Regions from separate parts of the Anaerobacillus sp. QJM3NY_17 genome, predicted to be linked through region 2. Evidence: riboswitches for the same ligand, from Rfam matches in the RefSeq annotation. Region 2 holds a riboswitch; each other region holds the start of a gene.
What was found. Region 2 has a riboswitch for S-adenosylmethionine ahead of AC0VYV_RS03935 (2,3-diketo-5-methylthiopentyl-1-phosphate enolase). Riboswitches for the same ligand answer to the same signal wherever they lie in the genome.
Positions count from the first base shown of each region.

Region 1: another riboswitch for S-adenosylmethionine. It lies ahead of metK (methionine adenosyltransferase); the one in region 2 lies ahead of AC0VYV_RS03935 (2,3-diketo-5-methylthiopentyl-1-phosphate enolase).
Region 3: another riboswitch for S-adenosylmethionine. It lies ahead of mmuP (S-methylmethionine permease); the one in region 2 lies ahead of AC0VYV_RS03935 (2,3-diketo-5-methylthiopentyl-1-phosphate enolase).
Region 4: another riboswitch for S-adenosylmethionine. It lies ahead of AC0VYV_RS14575 (YezD family protein); the one in region 2 lies ahead of AC0VYV_RS03935 (2,3-diketo-5-methylthiopentyl-1-phosphate enolase).

Region 1 covers NZ_CM149685.1:3,154,373-3,159,703, reverse strand. Annotated here, with positions in the region: gene AC0VYV_RS16520 (ABC transporter substrate-binding protein) at 1-751, opposite strand, end outside; gene pckA (phosphoenolpyruvate carboxykinase (ATP)) at 943-2,526, opposite strand; SAM riboswitch class I at 2,880-2,989, shown strand; gene metK (methionine adenosyltransferase) at 3,198-4,394, shown strand; gene AC0VYV_RS16505 (IS1182 family transposase) at 4,510-5,331, opposite strand, start outside.
Region 2 covers NZ_CM149685.1:719,877-725,207, reverse strand. Annotated here, with positions in the region: gene AC0VYV_RS03950 (acireductone dioxygenase) at 1-364, opposite strand, end outside; gene AC0VYV_RS03945 (methylthioribulose 1-phosphate dehydratase) at 415-1,038, opposite strand; gene AC0VYV_RS03940 (2-hydroxy-3-keto-5-methylthiopentenyl-1-phosphate phosphatase) at 1,001-1,699, opposite strand; gene AC0VYV_RS03935 (2,3-diketo-5-methylthiopentyl-1-phosphate enolase) at 1,696-2,895, opposite strand; SAM riboswitch class I at 2,990-3,099, opposite strand; gene AC0VYV_RS03930 (aminotransferase class I/II-fold pyridoxal phosphate-dependent enzyme) at 3,183-4,355, opposite strand; gene AC0VYV_RS03925 (carbon-nitrogen family hydrolase) at 4,464-5,246, shown strand.
Region 3 covers NZ_CM149685.1:4,270,837-4,276,167, forward strand. Annotated here, with positions in the region: gene AC0VYV_RS21845 (3-ketoacyl-ACP reductase) at 170-892, shown strand; gene mmuM (homocysteine S-methyltransferase) at 964-1,908, opposite strand; gene mmuP (S-methylmethionine permease) at 1,883-3,286, opposite strand; SAM riboswitch class I at 3,369-3,471, opposite strand; gene AC0VYV_RS21860 (SGNH/GDSL hydrolase family protein) at 3,557-4,789, opposite strand; gene AC0VYV_RS21865 (GNAT family N-acetyltransferase) at 5,204-5,331, opposite strand, start outside.
Region 4 covers NZ_CM149685.1:2,773,002-2,778,332, reverse strand. Annotated here, with positions in the region: gene ispG (flavodoxin-dependent (E)-4-hydroxy-3-methylbut-2-enyl-diphosphate synthase) at 1-229, opposite strand, end outside; gene AC0VYV_RS14590 (hypothetical protein) at 369-704, opposite strand; gene AC0VYV_RS14585 (DUF1002 domain-containing protein) at 887-1,762, shown strand; gene AC0VYV_RS14580 (NfeD family protein) at 1,832-2,488, shown strand; SAM riboswitch class I at 2,605-2,710, shown strand; gene AC0VYV_RS14575 (YezD family protein) at 2,807-2,950, shown strand; gene AC0VYV_RS14570 (phosphoadenylyl-sulfate reductase) at 3,062-3,784, shown strand; gene AC0VYV_RS14565 (inorganic phosphate transporter) at 3,790-4,854, shown strand; gene sat (sulfate adenylyltransferase) at 4,879-5,331, shown strand, end outside.

The DNA of each region.
Region 1 (5,331 bases), 1.9 Mb from region 2:
CTACCCACAGTTGAGCCTCATAAAGTGCTTTTGTAAAACGCTCTGCTACATCAGCATTTTTACTCAAATAACTTTCTTTTGCCATAAATCCTGTATATGGAATTTTCCCTGATTCTTTTCCAAATGAAGCTACAATGTGTCCAACCCCTTGTTCTTCAAAGACACTTGCTGTTGGCTCGAATAACTGAACGTAATCGCCAGTTCCAGAAGCGAATGCGCTTGAAATGTTTGCGAAATCAATATTTTGAATGAGGTCCAAATCGTTTTGTGGATCAATTCCTTTCTGTTTCAGCACGTATTCACCAGCCATTTGTGGCATACCACCTTTACGTTGGCCAAGGAATGTACTTCCCTTCAAATCTTCCCATTCAAAATGATCGACTTTTTCTCTTGATACAAGGAACGTACCGTCTGTTTGTGTAAGTTGAGCAAAGTTTATGACAGGGTCATCAGTGCCTTGTGCATAGACATAAATGGACGTCTCTGATCCTACAAGGGCGACATCAGCTCCGTTAGATAGTAGAGTGGTCATTGTTTTATCTCCGCCCCAAGTAGTCGTTAATTCGACATCAATGCCATGCTTCTCAAAAATACCCTCTGAGAGTGCCACGTATTGTGGTGCATAGAAAATCGAGCGTGTAACCTCAGCTACTCTTACCTGATCGTTTCCACTATTTGTACCACACGCCGAAAGAATAAGAAGAAATACACTTGTGTATATACAAAACGTTATAAACCAGTTTCTTTTCATTATCTATCCTCCACATTTGTCACATGAGGTAGGCTCATGTTTTAGATACTATAGCCTATGTATTTTAAAACAATTGGTGTTTTGAATAGGTAAATTAATGGAGGTAGATAGAAAGAGGAGGATGCGCGAAGTTGAGGTGAATGAGTCTTCAAATAAAAAAAGCACCCGTTAAGGTGCTTTTTGCAATGAGACTAAACATTTGGGCCTGCTTGTTTGATTTCGTCAGCTACATTTGAGAATTTGTCGAAGTTCTTCACAAACTTAGTAGCGAGATCTTTTGCTTTCTCATCATATTTCTCTTGATCTTCCCATGTTTGTTTTGGCTGCAATACTTCTGCTGGAACACCTGGACAATGAGAAGGAATATGCAATCCGAAAATAGGGTCTGTTACTGTTTCGATACGATCAAGTTCTCCATTTAAAGCCGCCTGGATCATCGCTCTAGTATATGAAAGCTTCATGCGCTCTCCGACACCATAACCGCCCCCAGACCATCCGGTATTTACGAGGAAGACTTGAACATCATGCTCCATAATTTTCTCGCCGAGCATTTCTGCATAGCGATGGGCAGGTAATGGCAAGAACGGTGCACCAAAGCATGTAGAGAAAGTGGCTTCTGGTGAAGTGACGCCTCTTTCTGTTCCGGCTAACTTGCTCGTGTAACCTGATAGGAAATGAAACATGGCTTGTTCCTTGGTCAGTTTGCTAATTGGAGGAAGGACGCCAAATGCATCTGCCGTTAAGAAAATAATCGTGTTGGGATGTCCGGCAACGCTAGGAATTGCAATATTAGGTATGGCGTCAATCGGATAGGCAGCGCGAGTATTTTCAGTTAGACTAGTGTTATCGTAGTCTGGTTCACGCGAGCCGTTATCCATCATAACGTTCTCAAGAACCGTTCCAAAGCGAATTGCATCCCAGATTTCAGGTTCTTTTTCTTTTGATAAGTTGATGCACTTAGCGTAGCATCCACCTTCAATATTAAAGACACCATTCATAGACCATCCGTGTTCATCATCACCGATAAGAGATCGATGAGCATCTGCTGAGAGCGTTGTCTTTCCAGTTCCAGATAAACCGAAAAATAGAGCAACATCCCCCTCTTTACCTACGTTAGCAGAGCAGTGCATTGAAAGAATATTTCGCTCTGGTAATAAGTAGTTCATAACGGTGAAAATAGACTTTTTAATTTCTCCAGCATATTCTGTTCCACCAATTAAGACGGTTCGTTTCTCAAAGGAGATAATAATAAATGTTTCTGAATTTGTGCCATCCACTTCTGGATCAGCTTGAAAACCAGGTGCAGAAATGACAGTGAATTCAGCGTCATGTTCTTTTAACTCTGATTCATTCGGGCGGATGAACAGCTGGTGGGCGAAAAGGTTATGCCAGGCATATTCATTAATAACCTGAATGGGTAGTCTTGATGACTGGTCAGCACCAGCAAATCCTTTAAACACATAAAGTCCCTTTTTCTCACCGAGATAGTTCAACACCTTTGTGTAAAGGTTTTCAAAACTTTTTTCGGAAATAGGTTGGTTTGTTTCCCAGTTCACTTTGTTCTTTACGGAATCTTCCTTTACAATGAACTTGTCCCCAGGAGAACGTCCTGTATATTTTCCGGTTTCTACGCGAAGAGCTCCTGTAGCTGATAGTTGCCCTTCGTTTTTAAATAGTGAATGTTCAACCAGTTCAGACACTGATAAATTCACATGTGGATTATTCTTATTTAATATCGCATCCAATAACGGTGAGGAGAAGGAAGCTGTTTTCATACGTTAAACCCATCCTTTTTTAAAGATTTCGTTGATTGACTTGTTTAACTCAAAAATAGTATAACACATTCATTTAATTATTCTATACTAATCTATGTATTTTTTGCATAAAAAGTGAAAAATGGGTGAATGACTATTTCTTTAGGTTGAAATCCTGTCGCCATTATATAGGAAGTGATTATTTTATGGGTAAAGGATTAGGGTAGTGGTTCGGTCGCTTCGCCCTTGAATTCGAACACAAAGCCCGTGTTCTTTTCGGAGGGCTCCAGCGCTTGTCGAAGCTAAACGGGGGCTTCCGCTTTTCTTCATTGACACATCCTTTCATGTGCGTTATTATATGTCGAGAATGGATACTCTTATCCCGAGCAGGCGGAGGGACAGGCCCGATGAAGCTCAGCAACCAACTCCTATACAACAGGATTAAGGTGCTAACCTGCAAGACGATAGTCTTGGAAGATAAGAGGCGAAAGGCATGAGATATCAGCTCCTTTTCCCTCTGATTGTAGGGAAGGGCTTTTTTAATGTCGTTGAGATTGATGACGCTATAAAAAAAGGTAAGACGATAAGAAATTGAATTCGTTCTCTCGTTTCGGCACAGGGTAATAGGGAAATGAGTACCGTATCCATTACAACATAATTAGATAGGATCCAATCCTTAAGGAGGTACTTGAGTGAGTAATCGTCGTTTGTTTACTTCTGAGTCAGTAACAGAGGGGCATCCTGATAAAATTTCAGATCAGATTTCCGATGCCATTCTGGATGATATTCTTGCGCATGATCCAAATGCGCGCGTTGCCTGTGAAACTACAGTAACAACTGGTCTTGTTCTAGTTTCCGGTGAAATTACAACATCACACTATGTTGATATTCCGAAAGTGGTTCGTGAGACGATTCAAACGATCGGCTATACACGTGCGAAATACGGATTTGATGCTGAAACATGTGCTGTTCTTTCATCTATTGATGAACAGTCTGCAGACATCGCTGCAGGTGTAAACGTTGCTCTTGAAGCACGTGAAGGTACGATGTCAGATGATGAAATCGATGCAATTGGTGCAGGTGACCAGGGGCTTATGTTTGGTTACGCTTGTAATGAAACAGCGGAATTAATGCCGCTTCCGATTTCTCTTGCGCATAAACTAGCGCGTCGTTTGAGTGAAGTAAGAAAAGAAGAAATTCTTCCTTATCTTCGTCCTGATGGTAAAACACAAGTAACAGTGGAATACGATGAAGCTGGTAAGCCGGTTCGCGTTGATACCATTGTTGTTTCTACACAGCATCATCCTGAAATTTCACTTGAACAAATTCAACGTAACATCAAAGAACACGTTGTGAAGCCGGTTGTTCCTGCTGAATTAATTGATGAAGAAACAAAATACTTCATCAACCCAACAGGACGCTTTGTTATCGGTGGACCGCAGGGTGACGCAGGTTTAACAGGAAGAAAAATCATTGTTGATACTTACGGCGGTTATGCGCGTCACGGTGGCGGTGCTTTCTCAGGTAAGGATGCTACGAAAGTAGACCGTTCTGCGGCATATGTTGCTCGTTATGTTGCTAAGAACCTTGTGGCAGCGGGTCTAACAGATCGTTGTGAAGTTCAACTTGCTTACGCTATTGGGGTTGCTCAGCCAGTATCAATTGCTATTGATACATTTGGCACAGGAAAAGTGTCTGAGGAAAGTCTTGTAGAGCTAGTAAGAGAGAACTTCGATCTTCGTCCAGCAGGCATTATAAAGATGCTTGATCTTAGACGTCCCATTTATAAGCAAACAGCTGCGTATGGACATTTTGGACGTACTGATATTGACCTTCCATGGGAACAAACAGATCGTGCAGAATCCCTTAAACAGGGTGCCGGAATTTAATTAATTTCTAAGAAGAGGCTGGGACATAACTAGCTTGAAATAATGAAAAAAGGTTCCGTTCAGCGTTTTTGATGAACGGAACCTTTTTTGTTTGGTTATTCCTAAGATTATTGGATCACTCTGCACTCATGGCGGTGTACTTTCTCAAGTTCACCGCCATGAGCGCAAAGCCCATTTCATTTTTGACCTTCTCTTTGCCCCTTACGGACATCCGAGTGAAACCCAAAATAGCCTTCAGAAATCCAAAAACTGGCTCTACATCGATTTTCCGTTGACCGTAGATTTCACCTGTTTTTTCGTCCGAAAGCAGCTCTTTAACCTTATTCTTTTGTTGTTCCCACTTGGTATTGTAATAGATTCTCCGATTCGTGCCATCTTTGGTCTTTGTACATTGTTTACGTAAGGGACAACCGGTACAATCTTCGCATTCATAAACTTTAAATTCTCGTTTGAAGCCACTCCGGTCAGTGCGATGAGAGACGTAACGGAACGGCAACAGTTTCCCATTTGGGCATGTGAATAAATCTTCTTCTTCATTGTAGTCCCAGTTGGATACGCGAAACGTATCCTTCGTAAAGCTCTTCTTTTTCTCTTTGCGATAGGTATTGTACGTGATGAGAGGGATTCGCTTGCGATTCTCCAGGACATCGATGTAGTTTTCTTCGCTTCCATAACCGGCATCCGCGACGATGTAAGGTGGGAGTTTAAAGAAATCATTCTCCACACGATCTAGAAAGGGACGAAATGTGCGTGTATCCGTTGGATTCGGGAAGATATCATAAGCGAGCGTATATTGTCCCTCCGTCGCAATCTGGAGATTGTAACCGGCTTTGAGTTGCCCATTTTTCATATAGTCATCTTTCATGCGCATGAACGTGGCATCATGATCGGTTTTGGAATAACTGTTCCGTTCTTTGAAGATAGCCATATCGTTTTC
Region 2 (5,331 bases):
CGCTACCTTTAATGATAAAAATCCCATGTCCCGCCGTTATCGCTCTTACTTCGTCCTCAGTATGCACATGAACCTGTTCAAATTTTTTCAGAATCTTATCAAGATCAGGCGTTTGTTCAGAAAGTGCCACCACATCCCAGTTTCCATATCCATTTCGCTTAGCTAGAGAACGAATGTCATCATCAAATACACTCAGAATTTCATTTTTCTGTTCCTCTGTAACATGACAATTCCCCTTAAGAAACGTCGGTAGCTTCTCAACATCCCAATGTTCATATAACACTCCTTCATTCTGAAGAAATGCCCCTACTCGATCTTGACCTTCAATAACTTCATTTGTATTTCGTATTTTAATTACTGCCATTAATGCTTCCTCCTCTTTTGTTAAGCTAATGAAACTTTGTTGATTACTGATTAACTTACAATTGCTTGAAAGCTTCGTAATTTAAGATGATATTCAAAAAGGAATTCAAATGCTTCCAGATATTTTTTTGCTTCAAAACCATTACGTCCCCATACTGTAATCCCATGATTTCGCATCAAAATGGCTTTCGTGTCATTCTTAAGCACGTGCACCACATCATGAGCTAGTAGAGAAAGATCAGCTGAATTCTCGATAATCGGTACTGTCACTTTGTCATTCTGTCCCCATAAACCAAAAGCTTTAACTAACTCCAGTCCTTGAAACGTAACTTCTCCTTCTCCCGCAAAAAGTTCAGATATAACATTATTTTCAACTGTATGCACGTGTAAGCAACAGCCTGCATCTGTCTTTGAATAGATCGCCTGATGAATAATGGTCTCTGCTGATGGTTTCAATAGAGTCTCTTCAATTGGCTGCCCTTGTCTATCCACTAGAATGAAATCTTCTTTTGTTCGTTTTCTTTTATCCTTTCCACTAGCCGTTACTAAAAATTGAAGCGGCGAATCACTTACCTTAATTGAAAGATTTCCACTTGTTCCACGGAACCAATCTCTTGCTGCTAATTCATCTTTAATATCAGCAAGTTCGTTCCATCGATTCTCCACTTGGCACATGATTCTTCCCCCTTTCTTCAGTTAACTTTTCGACGATATCATCAAACGTTTCAAATAAAACGGCTGGAATGCCAAGTTCTTGACACTTCTCCGCTAAAAAATCTCTAGCAAACACAAAATCTGCTTGCTTTGAAGCTTCTAAATCGGTAATAGAATCTCCAATCACAATTTTTCGGTTAGCCTTTTTATCAAAACGATTTAATATACCTGGCTTGCAACAACCGCAATCTTTCGTACAATCGTCTCCACAGGCATACGGCCAAGTTATTGAGATGGTATCAGTAGTAAAATCACTGCCATTACAGAAGATATTTTCTTCTGGAATACCGTATGGCTTAAGAAGAGGGTAAATAAAGAAATCGATCCCTCCACTGACGATATAGAGCTCGATCCCTTCTTGCCTCGTGTAGTCTACGAATTCGCTAAAACCCTGTCTGATTTCAGTTGTAGCTACTAAATAATCGAGTAATTCCTGTTTCAATTTGGAAGGGATTAAGTGAAACATCCTTCCGACCCCTTCACGAATGGAAATATTTTGAGCGAGCACATCATCTTTTATTTGCTCCCACTCTTTCGGAGCAAACCGTTTCATCAAAGAAACGATATTATCACTTTTCGTAATGGTGCCATCAAAATCGCAAAAAATAATCGGCTGCTTCATCGCACTACCTCCCCGCTCCCCCACTTTGTAAGAGCCTGATGAAGTTCCTCACTATTTTGAGAGGCCTGTTCAAGAGGTTGCTCTGTTAAAACAGCTTGAATGGCATCTCGGAAAGCTTTTCCGCCTGCAGCTGCTCCATCGGGATGCCCGTGCACGCCACCTCCCGCATTAATCACACTGTCTATACCGAAATCTTTTATAAGAAGCGGTACTAGTCCAGGATGAATGCCCGCTGAAGGAACAGGGAATGTTCTTTTCAGCTTATTATTTCTCGTTAAGGCTTCTGCTGTTGCGAGCGCCTCTCTTCGATCAAGCGCTACACTCCCATAAGGCGAAGGGAAAAGGGAAAAGTCTGCCCCAGCAGTTCGAAGCAACTTTCCAAGTAATAGGGAGTAACTTACCCCATGTGTGCTTGAGGCAGCCATTGCACCAGAGAATGCAGGGTGTGCCATGATTGGAACCGGAATATCCGAGTCCTCTGAAAGTGATTGCAATGCATCTAGTCCATATGTAAAAACATTAAACAGAAGCGCATCTGCTCCTAATTCCACAGCAAGCTTTGCTCGATCACTGAGGTTTGCCGTTCTTCCTGTTAAATTCACTGCGTAACGCGTTCGCTTTCCTGTCAATTCAGCCGTTTCATCCAGCATTTTTCGTAAGGCGGGTACTCGCTTTTCAAGAGGGGTTAACTCATTTTCAAAAAGGATTTCATCGTCCTTCACAAAATCGACTCGACCAAGCGCCTGCTGTTTCATTTGTTCCTGCAATTCGCCTAACGATTTTCCAATAACTCCTTTGAAAATACTCATAACGAGCGGTCGATCGTATACTTCTGTAAGATTTCGAATACCGTCTATTCCAAATGCTGGACCTGGGAATTGATTTAGTAACCCTGCAGAGAACTCTAAATCAACCAGCTTAATTTCACCATCAAGTGAAAGCTTACCGATGACTGTTGTTAAAATCGCAGGTAGATCCGCACTGAAATTGATGGTGGGGTAAGCAATCGCGATGATGCCCTTTTCCCCTTTTTCCTCTACGTGAACGACTTCACCCTTATGCTTCTTTAACTGCTTTTTTTCTAATAACGGTAGATTGGTCCAAGTCCCAATCGTTAATCCAAGGGCGATCGCTTCAGCGCGCTTAGATAATTGTTGGTCATTCTTAACAAGGTAAGTTGCCACAAGATGACTCATCATGCTCATTCCTTTCCATCGCGCTAGTCCTCAATCTTTGATCATACAAAAAAGACCCCTTCACGAGGAAGAGGTCGTTATCACCATGCTCTTCCTCTTATCTTCCAGCTTTTGCTGCGAGAATTAGCACCGTGTCTTCAAGTAACCTTGAAAATCGGTTGCCGGGCTTCAAAGGGCTCGTCCCTCCACCTCTCTGGATAAGAGTATGCAACTATTCGTTTAAGTAATTGATTCGAATTATGCCAGACGTAGGAAATCCTGTCAATCTATTTTTTTACTTTTCTGAATCAAAAGAGATTAAGAGAATTAATTCGTTCAACTGCCTCCCTGAGTTTCTCTTCGGAAGTTAATAAGCCTACTCTCACAAAGCCTTCCCCATACTCTCCAAAGCCGTTCCCAGGCGCAACTACAATTTGAACATTCTCAAGCAAGTAGTCCGCAAATCCCTCTGAAGTAAATGATTCAGGTACTTTTAACCAGGCAAAAAATGACCCCGCAGGAGAGGTTACATCCCAGCCAATATCGTGAAGCCCCTGTATCAATACATTCCGTCTAGATTCGTACGTTTGGCGAAGGTTCTCAACACATTCCTGTGAACCTAGTAAAGCTTCTGCAGCTGCTTCTTGCACTGCACTAAACAAACTAACGTAGAAATGATCCTGAAGCAGGTTGATGCTTTCCACTACAGATGGGTTTCCGACAGCGAACCCAACACGCCATCCTGCCATATTATACGTTTTGGAAAGAGTATAAATCTCAATTCCCACATCTTTAGCACCTTCTGTTTCCAAAAAGCTTTTAGGACGTTCTCCATCGAATCCGATCGCTCCATAAGCAAAATCATGAACGACACAGATGTCATTGGCATCCGCAAACCTAACCGTTTCATCAAAAAAGCTTTTCGTTGCTATAGCAGCGGTAGGATTGTTTGGATAATTTAAAAACATGAGCTTTGCTTTTGCAAGAGCACTCTCTGGGATCGCGCTATAATCAGGCAGAAAATCATTTTGTTCAAGTAACGGCATCATTTGCATATCCGCTTCAGCCATCGCAACTCCAGACCAATAATCAGGATAGCCAGGATCTGGCACGAGCGCCACGTCACTTTTATTTAACAAACATTGACTGACTTCTACAAGGCCAGCTTTTCCACCAAAGAGGACGGCTACCTCTTTCTCCGGATCAAGCTCAACACCAAACTCTCGCTTATAGAATTCAGCCGCGGCTTGTTTCAGAAAAGGCTGCCCCCTAAATGGCGGATACTTGTGGTATGCAGGGTTTTCAGCTGCCTGCTGCAAAGACTCGATAATATGTGCAGGCGTCGGCTGGTCAGGATTTCCTTGGCCAAGGTTAATAATGTCATATCCCGCCTCTACATAACGGTTCACTTTTCCAGCAAGCTTCGCAAAAAATTGTTCTGGTAAACGTTTAAGTGCATCTGAAGTTTGAAATTGTTTCAAATGGAATCACATCCTGTTAAAATTTTCGAGAAATTCTAATAAGTTATGTTATCTTGGATACACAACCATGTAAAGGTCAATTTCTAAACATGTAAGGAGGACAAATCAATGAAAAACCTTGCCCTGTTGCAATTTGATATTGCTTTTGGCAATCCAGAAAAGAATTTCTCTAAAGTTGAAGAGCTTGTTTCTAAGGCGGTGAGTGACAAACCAGATATCATCGTTTTACCAGAATTGTGGTCCACAGGTTATGATTTATCTCGTCTTGATGAAATTGGAGATACTGATGCAGAAAAGTCGATTGCTTTTCTATCTCGCCTCGCAAAAAAAAACGACGTAAATATTGTCGGGGGCTCCATCGCTAAGCATCATAACGGCGAAGTAACGAACACCATGCTTGTGTTCAATCGAGATGGGCAGCTCGTTCATGAGTATAGCAAAGCGCACCTGTTTCGTTTGATGAATGAAGAGAAATTCCTCGTTTCTGGAAATGAAAAAAGTCATTTCACACTTGAAGAACTCCCATGTGCCGGGTTCATTTGTTATGATATTCGCTTTCCTGAGTGGCTTCGCCTTCATGCAGTTGAAGGTGCCCAAGTATTGTTCGTACCAGCAGAATGGCCAAAGCAACGCACCGATCATTGGCGAGCATTACTTATCAGTCGCGCGATTGAAAATCAGTGCTACGTGATTGCTTGTAATCGTGTCGGGGCAGATCCTGATAATACGTTTGGAGGACACTCATTGATCATTGATCCGTGGGGAACAATTATCGCAGAAGCAGGAGAAGAAGAAGTTATTTTAACAGGTTCTATTGACGAAGAGGAAATGTCATCAATCCGGAGTCGCATTCCTATCTTTGAAGATCGACGTCCAGATATTTATAAATAATATTCAAAATATTATTGACAAACATGTTCCTTTCTCTGTAACATACATTTCAAGCGAAAAAATTGTAAAATAATTTCATAAACTT
Region 3 (5,331 bases), 830 kb from region 2:
TTTATATCATTTAGCTTATCTCTGCTTCCACAGTAACTGTAACCGTTAAGGACTATAGTTAAACATACGGATGCTTTTATGAATTTTAGTAAGCGATTGCTTATTTTTGAATTCTGGGTATGCTAGCTTTAGACTATTAGATAGAGACGTGAAGAAAGGATGATCAATTATGGGACAATCCATTAAGGGTAAAATCGCTTATATTACTGGGGCAAGTAGCGGTATCGGACGTGCGACGGCTCTTCAGCTTGCAAGTGAAGGGGTTCATGTTGGCTTGATTGCCAGAACAGAAAGCAAGCTAAAAGAAGTCGCTGCGGAAGCAGAATCTTACGGTATTAAAGCCGTTGTTGCTCCTGCTAACATTGCAGAGATTGATGAAGTTAATAAAGCCGTTGATCACTTAAAAAACGACCTCGGCTCGGCAGATATTCTGATCAATAATGCTGGTATGGGGCGATATGGCTCATTCTTAGAAATGGAGCCCGATGACTGGAAGGAAACTCTCGAAGTGAATGTTTACGGGACGTATCATGTAACGCGGGCTGTTCTTCCACAAATGATCGATAATGATAGCGGTGATATTATCACAATCTCGTCAAGTAGCGGCCTAAAAGGAACAGCTGGCTCAACATCTTATAGTGCTTCTAAGTTTGCCATCCAGGGCATGACCGAAGCCCTCATGCAAGAAGTTCGCCGAAATAATATTCGCGTCTTCACACTAAATCCAAGCCTTGTTGCTACTGAACTCGTCTTCGGCGACAAGCTCGACGAACAGGATAAGGAAAAGTATATGCAACCTGAAGATCTCGCTGAATATATGGTTGGCCAGTTGAAATTGCACCCTCGCATTTTCATCAAGCAGTCATTGCAGTGGGCGACGAATCCGTTTTAAGCTAAATTTATTAAGTAAAAGTCGGTCATTAAGCCACTCTGACCGACTTTTATTTCATTATGAAAAAAAGTTCAACCTCTCCACTTTCCATAAAGTCGTTCGATCTCTTCCGGACTTGTACGACAGCATCCTCCAATTAACCGCGCTCCTGCTTGAAACCATTCTTTTGATCCATCTACGATCTCATCACACGTTTCATTCCCCTGCCACGTTTTTGAATTCGATTCATAGACTTCTCCAGAGTTTGGATAGACAATAATTGGCTTATCCGTTTGACCAGCTATCTCCTTTACCACTCTTGTCACAAACGATGGAGAAGCACAGTTGATACCAATCGCAGCTATTTGTTCGTTCTCCTCAAAATATCTGGAACATTCTTTTAAAGCAGTACCATCGCTAATTTTTTCTTCATTTTGAATGGTGAATGACAGCCAGGCATGAGTATCAGGAAACTCTTGTATCAATGATCCTAAAACTTTCGCTTCTTGAAAAGATGGAATTGTTTCAAAAGCTACTATATCAGCTCCTGCACTGATCAATGCTTCTATTCTTGGTCGATGAAATGCGATAAGCATCTCATCGCTAACGTGATAATCGCCTCGATACTCAGATCCATCAGCCAGGTATGCGCCATATGGGCCTACGGAAGCGGCAATAAAAGGTTTGGGACGATTCAAATGAGCCTCTCGTTCCCAGAAATCGTCGCGTGCTTTACGGGCAAGAAGGACGGTTTTCTTAATTAGTTCTACTGCTTCCTCTTCATTCAGACCTCGAGATTTCAGCCCCTCGATCGTAGCCTGATAACTTGATGTTATCCCACAGTCAGCCCCTGCTCGAAAATAATCTAAATGAACCTGATAGATGAGCTCTGGATTTTCAAGCAAGACGCGAGCAGACCATAGCGGATCATTTAAGTCGCACCCATATTTTTCAAGCTCTGTCGCAAGAGCCCCGTCCAATATCACAATATTAAAATCTTCTAAAATAGCATTAATAGGATTGTGTTTTTGTAGCATCAATTATCCCCCTTTTCTTTACTCGTTTTGTTAAATAATAACTTCCATAGCACAGCGCAATGAACGGTATTCCACAATAAAGCGCTACTCGCTGGGTAGGATCAAAAGCAATGCCTAACAGTGAAGCAAGACATAGTAAGAAAGCTAGAGCTGGAACAACAGGATAAAAAGGTGTGCGATAACCGAGCTCTTTCAATGAATTTCCTTCTTTTAAGTACCTCTTTCTAAAAAGAAACTGTGAGGCGCTAATACTCATCCATACGACAACAACGGCAAGTCCAGAAATAGAGACTAGAACAACATAAACAGTATCTGGTGCAATAATGCTTGAAAATAACGCAAGTGCTCCACCCACCATACTAAAAATCACAGCGTTAAGAGGGACACCATTTTTGTTGAGCTTAGCAAAAACAGGCGATATCGTTTGCTTGTTCGAAAGTGACCAGAGCATTCTTGATGAAGCATATAACCCTGAGTTTGCAGCCGATAGAATGGCCGTTAGGATAACAAAATTCATAATATCAGCTGCAAATGGAACACCAATTCGTTCGAGCACAGCTACAAATGGACTTTCTAACACTCCTGCTTCCGAAGCGGGTAGAAGAGCTGATAAGATAAAAATTGAACCGACAAAGAATAGAATTAACCGAATTAATGTTGTGCGAATAGCCCTTGGGATGGTTTGTTCAGGATCTGATGTTTCTCCCGCTGCAATACCAATAAGTTCTGTACCAGAAAAAGCAAAATTCACTGCCAGCATCGTCATTAAAATGGCGAATGCCCCATTTGGAAAAATTCCTTCATCTGTAAAGTTCGAGAATAATGAAGCGTTTGTTCCAGAGTCCATTGGAATAAACCCTACGATGGACGCTGCACCTATGATAATAAACAGCACGATCGCCAACACTTTTACTAAAGCAAACCAAAATTCCGTTTCTGCAAAAAATTTAACTGTTAAGACGTTAACAACAAAGATCACCCCTGCAAACAACGCGCTCCATACCCATACGCTGATGAACGGAAACCATCGCTGCATTAACATTCCAGCCGCTGTAAACTCAGACCCTAGCGCTACTGTCCAGGTTAGCCAATACAACCACGCAACCGTATAACCGGTTCCTCCTCCAATATATTTAGCGGCATAGCTATGAAAAGCACCTGTTTCAGGCATATGTACCGAAAGCTCTCCCAAACATAGCATTACAAGGTAAACCACCAATGCTCCAACCAAGTAAGAGAGTATCGTTCCAATAGGACCAGCTTGCTGGATCGTATAACCAGAGCTTAGAAACAACCCTGTACCTATGACCCCTCCTAGTGAGAGCATCACCACATGTCTTGACTTCATTTCCCTTTGAAAACCATGCTTGCTTTCCATCTTATTTCTCCTTACTTTTCCATCCAGAAAACAAAAAAACGCACCCAAAATGAGTGCGTTGCTGACAAAATAAAACCGAGGGCTCTCATCTATCAGGTTTATCACCCGCTGGAGTTAGCACAGTATCCGATGGACCTGTTGCTGAGGTTTCAAAGGGCCAGTCCCTCCACCTCTCTGGATAAGAAAATATATTTTAATAAAAATATCAATTATTCAAGTTATTGTCAATGGCGTTAACTATTTATGTTAACTTAGATAAAAAGTCCTAATTCATTCAAGCATCGATAAATCAACCGTATCTGCCATCTTCTCGTACCCTTCATCATTTGGGTGCAAATGATCTCCAGAATCGTACTTCGAGAGATATTTCGCAGGATCGTTAGGATCTCTCAATGCTTTATCAAAATCAATTACATCATCGAAGGCTCCGCTTGTCCGGATCCATTCGTTAACTTCCTGACGTGTTTTCTCCCCTTCTTCTGTATACATATCGGAATCTTTATATGGTGTTAACGTCCCTCCATAAATATCAAGACCCTTTTCATGAGTTGCTTTAATAATTGCTTTCATTCGATCAATGATTTTCTCTGAATCATATTCAGGATAGTGTCTTAAATCATTTATACCTTCGTGCAATAGAACCGCTTTTATCCCTTCCTGGCTTAAAACATCTCGATCTAATCTAGCTAATGCGTTCTCGCCTTTTCCTTCTTCGCTATTAATTAAATGATTCGCAGATACCCCTGCATTCAAGACAGACATGTTCACTTGAGCTTCTTCTTCATTCATTCGATTGGCAAGATAGTCTGGCCATCTGTTATTCGCATTCATAGTTGAATAATTGCCATTCGCTATTGAACTCCCCATTATGACGAGTGCACCATCTACTGAATTATTTGAAACCACCTCTAATCGATCTAGCCAGAACCAGGCTTCTTCTTTTGAAGTGTATGATGTACCTTCCGCATCCCCAGCATGATTCCCTTCCTCCGACATGTACACCGTTTGGTTTGAACGCTGATGCCATGTTGTAGGTCCAGTCTCACCATCTACTGATAAACTGACAGCAAGATTCTGATCCGCACCAACAGGGAATTCAATCGAATCGCTATACTGCTTTTCACCTGGAGGAATTGTAACGGATTTCTCTCCGTTAAACGTGATAACTTGATCTGTCTCGCCGTCTACGCTCGCACCTTCTTTTGAGACAGCAACCCTTACTTCTTTCATAGATAAAGGTAATGAACCAAATTCATTAGACAGTCGAATACGCATTTGATCTCCATCCATATGGGGACGAAGTATTAAGCGGATTGTTTGATCCTTAAAACCTTCATGCGAGTTTCCATCCTGAGCAGGCGCCTGCATGCTTGCTGTCCAAGATCCGATCCATTCACTCTCTTCTGATGCACCATTATTTGATGAAGGCCATCCTTTAGCACTTACCAAACTGATTGATCCAATGAGTGCAATGATGATAAAGCCAATTCCTATTCGCGTCATTGTTTTCTCGCCTCTCATGTTGTTTTCTATTGAACTTGTGACTTCCAAAGCGCTTCCGTTAAAAAAGCCTTCGCATATTTCCAATAATCTCAGTTGGTCGACCACTCTTTGTTTCCTATTCTTAATTAAGAAGCATACCCTTATTCCTATAGAATGAAGCCGCTTGAGCTTTAACGTAAAAAACATGCAAACAAACTGATATATAGATTACGAACAGTTAAAACGGAAAGAAGATGATAAGATTCGCACATTATAAATTTAAAAATCCGGTCCATAGGAAGATCAACAAAAAAATCCCCTCTTTCATTATTTGAAAGAGGGGATTTTTTAATGAAAAACGGTTCAATTAAACAAAAGCGATTATTAATTCATTTACCTCAACAATTGAGAAAGCAGCAGGCCAAGGTGGACTTATTAGAAGAAATCCATAAAATTCGTTTCTCTATTCGGTATTGTTTTTTGCAGAATGGCTACTTCCTTCTCTGGTCCTTGCAGTAAACCTGCTTCATAAAGCAATTCCGGCATCTGATAGCCAGTTAGAA
Region 4 (5,331 bases), 2.1 Mb from region 2:
TCCTCTTTTTGATTTCAGGGATTGCATCTGCTGCCCTGTCATCTGGACAAGCTACTCGTACAATCTGACAACCAGCTTCTTCAAGACGATTGATTTCAGCAACTGTTGCTTCCACATCGTGAGTTTTGGTTGTTGTCATACTTTGAATAATAACTTCATCGTTACCGCCTATTGTTAAAGGACCTACTTTAACAGGTCTAGTTTGACTACGGTGGGTAATTTCATTCATGCGAAAATCGCTCCTTTTACATGTAGGATTGCTTACCTCATGATTTAGATCGCTTTTATATACTCCCTTGTAGGGAATAAGACTCATCTGTAATACTATCCCATTGTAGCAACTTTAGAGAGCTATTGACAAGAAATAATCATTGAGCAGATGTTTGGTCATAAGTTGGTATCCTATATTCTTCCCCAATTTGTATAAGAGTTGGATGAATTTTATTTAATGTTTCAAAATCGTGAACGACCGTTTCAATCGGAACCGGTATTGAGCCGTTCGCTTTTTCTACTAAAGAAAGAACAGTATCGCCAGCATTTATTTTATAAACCACATAGGGAGAGTTTTTTTCAGGTGACCCCACTTCGACTGCTTCTGATACTTCTGAAATAGCTCTGTTATTTGTAAGAGTTCCTGTTGTTAAATCATAATAAGTTGTATGAAGGACAAGCAGAAATAGGGAACTTAACAATAGTTTTCGCATCTCTCGCAACTCCTTCAGAATGATTTCCTTTGTACTACGATATGCTTGTCCTTCCATGATATGACAGATTTCCTAGTGAATTATCTTTTCTTTCGATCGAGTGTCGAGTAGAATACTAAGAGATGGGGAGATTAACTGAGTTACTCTTCATTAGAGCCTCACGTTAAAAGGAGACAAAAAACATGCTTAAAAAAGGATTGCCGTTTTTATTGTCGATGGTGTTAATGATGTCTATTATTCCTATGGTGGCACAAGCGGATGCGAGCGTCGGGGATGTCATCGTTACACTTGGTGAAGATCTATCTGAAGAGCAAAAACAGAAGCTAGTTGATGAAATGGAAGCTCCGGAAAATGCAATGACGGTAACGGTATCAAATGAAGAAGAGCATAAATATCTTGGGAATTATATAAGTAAAGCGCTAATCGGTACCCGCGCCTTATCTTCTTCTTCCATAACCATTGGTGAAAAAGATGCTGGTTTAAGCGTTGACACAAAAAATATTAATTGGGTAACAGATGAAATGTACGCAAATGCTTTAATAACAGCTGGAGTAAAAGATGCTGATGTTTATGTGACAGCACCAATGGAGGTTTCAGGTACGGCTGCATTAACTGGTTTAATCAAAGCTTATGAGTTAAGCACAGATGAAGTGATACCTGAGGAGCAAAAACAAGTAGCAAATGAAGAGCTTGTCACTACTGCAAAATTGAGCGATAGTATTGGCGCAGATAAAGCAACAGAGCTAATGACTAAGATTAAGGATGAAATTGCTACAAACCCACCTGAGACGGAAGATGATTTAAGAACAGTTATTAAACAAATTGCTAACGATTCAGGTATTGAATTGACTCAAGATGAGTTGGATGGTCTTGTTGCACTGTTTAATCGAATGAAAAATCTTGATATTGATTGGGATCAAATGAAGAGTCAGTTGCAGAACGCGAGAGAAAACCTGGACGAGTTTTTAAATAAAGACGAGACACAGTCATTTATTCAAAAAATCATTGATTTCTTTATTGCGATTATTGATGGAATAAAAGGGGTATTTCAATCGTAAGGTGACAAGTGACTGAAACTTTCTTCCCTTTTGAACGTATAAGAGAAGAAGGAAAAGGAGGGAGCGAGGATGGAGATTCTATCTTTGCCAGCAGTTGGCTTTCTTATCGTTTTACTTAGCGTGCTATTCTTGTTTGCTGAGTTACTTGTCCGTGTAAAAGGTATTTTTGGATTGATCGGAATACTATTGCTCACATTTTATTTTAGTTTCCATCTTACTTCTTTATCATCAATTCTCTGGATGGGACTTGTGTTTGCTGTTGGTTTAGGCTTAGTTATTCTTGATGGGAAATTACTCAATGATGGTACATTTGGTTTGATTGGATTAATTATGATGGTTACAGCCGTAGCCATTCCTTCTCCGACTTTCCTTTATGGCCTTCTCGTTTCTAGTGGTTTTTTAATTGGTACGGCTGCTTCATTCCTGTTTTTGCGTGTTTTCCCCGCACGTTCTATGTGGACGAAAATGACGTTAAAGGATCGGTTAAGCAGTGAAATGGGGTATAATTCCATGAACGCTGAGTATAAGAATTTAGTTGGAGAATCGGCTATGACAATTACTCCATTTCGACCAAGTGGAACAATACAAGTCAATGAGAAAAAGTACAGCGCCATTTCTGTTGGAAGTTGGATCGACAAGGATACGGCAGTAGTTATTACGTCTGTAGATGGTACGCGTATCTTAATAGAAGAGAAAAAAGAAGAAAGTAAACGTCATCCAATTTAAAAATGGTCCCCGAGTCATAGATTCGGGGTTTTTTTCATATTCTTTTCTAATCCCTTTATCCCGATCTCTAAACTAGGGTTGACATATTGTTAGATAATAGTTAAGATTTAGAAAATAACTTATCAAGAGAGACCGAGGGACTGGCCCGTTGACGTCCAGCAACCTGCCTGATTGGCAAGGTGCTACTTCCAGCAAAATGGAGTCCATTTTGGAAGATAAGGTGAATTAAGGTAACCTGATCTGTCTTTCCAATTTGGGAAGGCTTTTTTCATTTATAAGCTTCTCCTCATGATTATTACGACTAAGGGAGGTTGCATGATGGGAACGAAAGACCAGAATTTTTCAGACGTTGCTGTACGTATAGAACGAATGCTAAGTTCGTTAAAATTTGGGTCAATTACGCTTGTTGTTCAAGATGGGAAAGTTGTTCAACTTGAAAGAAAAGAAAAAGAACGACTTTAATATTGGCGCTGACTAGAGAAACTAGAGGCGGTTCTAACCCTAAAGGTTAGAACCGCCTCTTTTTTTAAACTTTTAAATATATTTCCTTGATCGGAATTGGGAGGGTTAGAAATGAATTGGTTCTATAATAATTGGTCGGGTAAGGAACCTGAATTCGACGTTGAATCAGAAACGAAAGGGGCTCTTGAAGTTCTGGAGTGGGCGTATCAAATATACCAAGATGATATTGTATATGCTTGTAGTTTCGGTGTTGAGGGTGTCGTTCTAATTGATTTGATTTCCCGGGTAAACCAGAACGCGAAGATTGTTTTTCTGGATACAGGTCTCCATTTTGATGAGACTTATGAGCTAATTAATAAAGTGAAAGCTAAATATCCATCTCTAAATATTAAGTTAAAGCAACCAAAGGAGTCGGTCGAAGAACAGGCATTAAGTAAAGGGGATGCTCTATGGGAGCGAGACCCGGGACAGTGCTGCAACTTGAGGAAAATCATACCATTGCATGAAGAATTAGATCATGTAAGTGCATGGATCTCAGGTTTAAGGAGAGAGCAGTCGCCACTCAGACAAAAGACAAATTATTTCAATAGAGATGATAAGTTTCAGTCGATTAAGGTTTGTCCACTTATTCATTGGACATGGAAAGATGTTTGGAGGTACGTGTACGAAAAGGATTTACCATACAATCCTCTTCATGATAAAGGGTACCCAAGTATAGGATGTGCGGTATGCACTGAAAGAGTATTGGAAGGTAGTGATTCTAGAGCTGGGAGATGGGCAAATCAGGAAAAAACGGAATGCGGCTTGCATTTTGATTCAGCACCAAATCGGTGACGGTCATGACAACCCTAGTTATTACAGTGGCTCTCTTTTTTGCTATGAATATTGGGGCTAGTGGAGCTGCGGCATCGATGGGAGTGGCTTACGGGGCTGGAGCGATTAAAAGAAGAAGCGTAGCACTGAGTGTTTGTGCGATTGGGATTGTTGGTGGTGCCACATTAGGTGGAGGTAATGTTATTAAAACAATGGGGAGTGGCATTATACCTTCTTCCGTACTCAGTCTAAAGGTTATCTTGATTATTTTTATTTCAGCTACAACAGCGCTCTTTCTAGCAAATATGATGGGGATTCCATTATCAACAAGTGAAGTTACTGTGGGCGCAGTGGTAGGAGTTGGTATTGCTTACCGTGCTTTGTACTTTCAGAATGTGATGTTCATTATGTTGTTGTGGATCGTTATACCGGTTATTGCTTTTGCGACAGCTCTCAGTGTTGGGAAAATTTTTGGTCTTTTAAAACAAAGAATCAATCTTACTTCAAAGTGGCAAAAGCCACTCACCATTTTTTTAATTGTAGCCGGTTTTCTAGAAGCCTTTTCAGCGGGAATGAATAACGTCGCAAATGCGATTGGACCGCTAGTTGGAGCGGGAGTTTTATCCCTTTCTCACGGCGCATTTTTTGGGGGAGCTTTTGTTGCTTTAGGTGCTTTAGTTTTTGGTAAACGTGTCATTGAAACGAATGGTTATCGCATCACAAAATTTTCACTTGGTGAAGGTTGTGCTATATCAGGTACGAGCGCTGGACTTGTGATTGGAGCTTCCTTATTTGGGATTCCGGTGCCGCTTACCCAGATTACCACCTCATCGATCATTGGTATCGGAACTGCTAAAGATGGATTTCAGCTTTGGCAGAAAGATGTCATTACGCGAATGATTAAAGTTTGGGCAGTTTCACCGGTTTTTTCTTTAGTTATTTCTTATAGTATGATCAAACTTTTTTTAGAAAGTGATTTATATACATTAATTGCAATTGGCAGCGTTATTCTAGCGACGCTTGGGTCAGGAAGTTTAATTCGATCGATTCGCTCTCAAAAGAGAACATTACAAGACGAAGGAAGCTTATAATAAATTCAATTTGGAGGGATTAAGATGGCAACAATTAACGCGCATGGAGGAACATTGATTAACCGTTACAAACCTAATACTGAAATTGATGGGATTATTCAAGAAATTGAGTTAGACGCTACTGCGTTAAGTGATCTGGAATTAATCGGAACAGGAGCGTATAGTCCGTTAACTGGTTTTCTTAATGAAAATGAGTATACGTCAGTCGTTCATCACCTCAAATTAGAAAGTGGGTTGCCATGGAGCATTCCTATTACGTTGCCAGTTACGCACGAACGAGCTGCTGAGATCGCAATTGGTGATAAAGTGAAGTTAACTAATAATGGGACTGTGTACGGCACAATAGAAGTGGAATCCAAATATACTCCTGATAAGGGAGTGGAGGGGCGCCACGTGTATTTAACAGAGGACAGTGAACATCCAGGAGTGAAAAAAGTTTACGATAGACCAGATGTTTACATTGGTGGACCAATTACG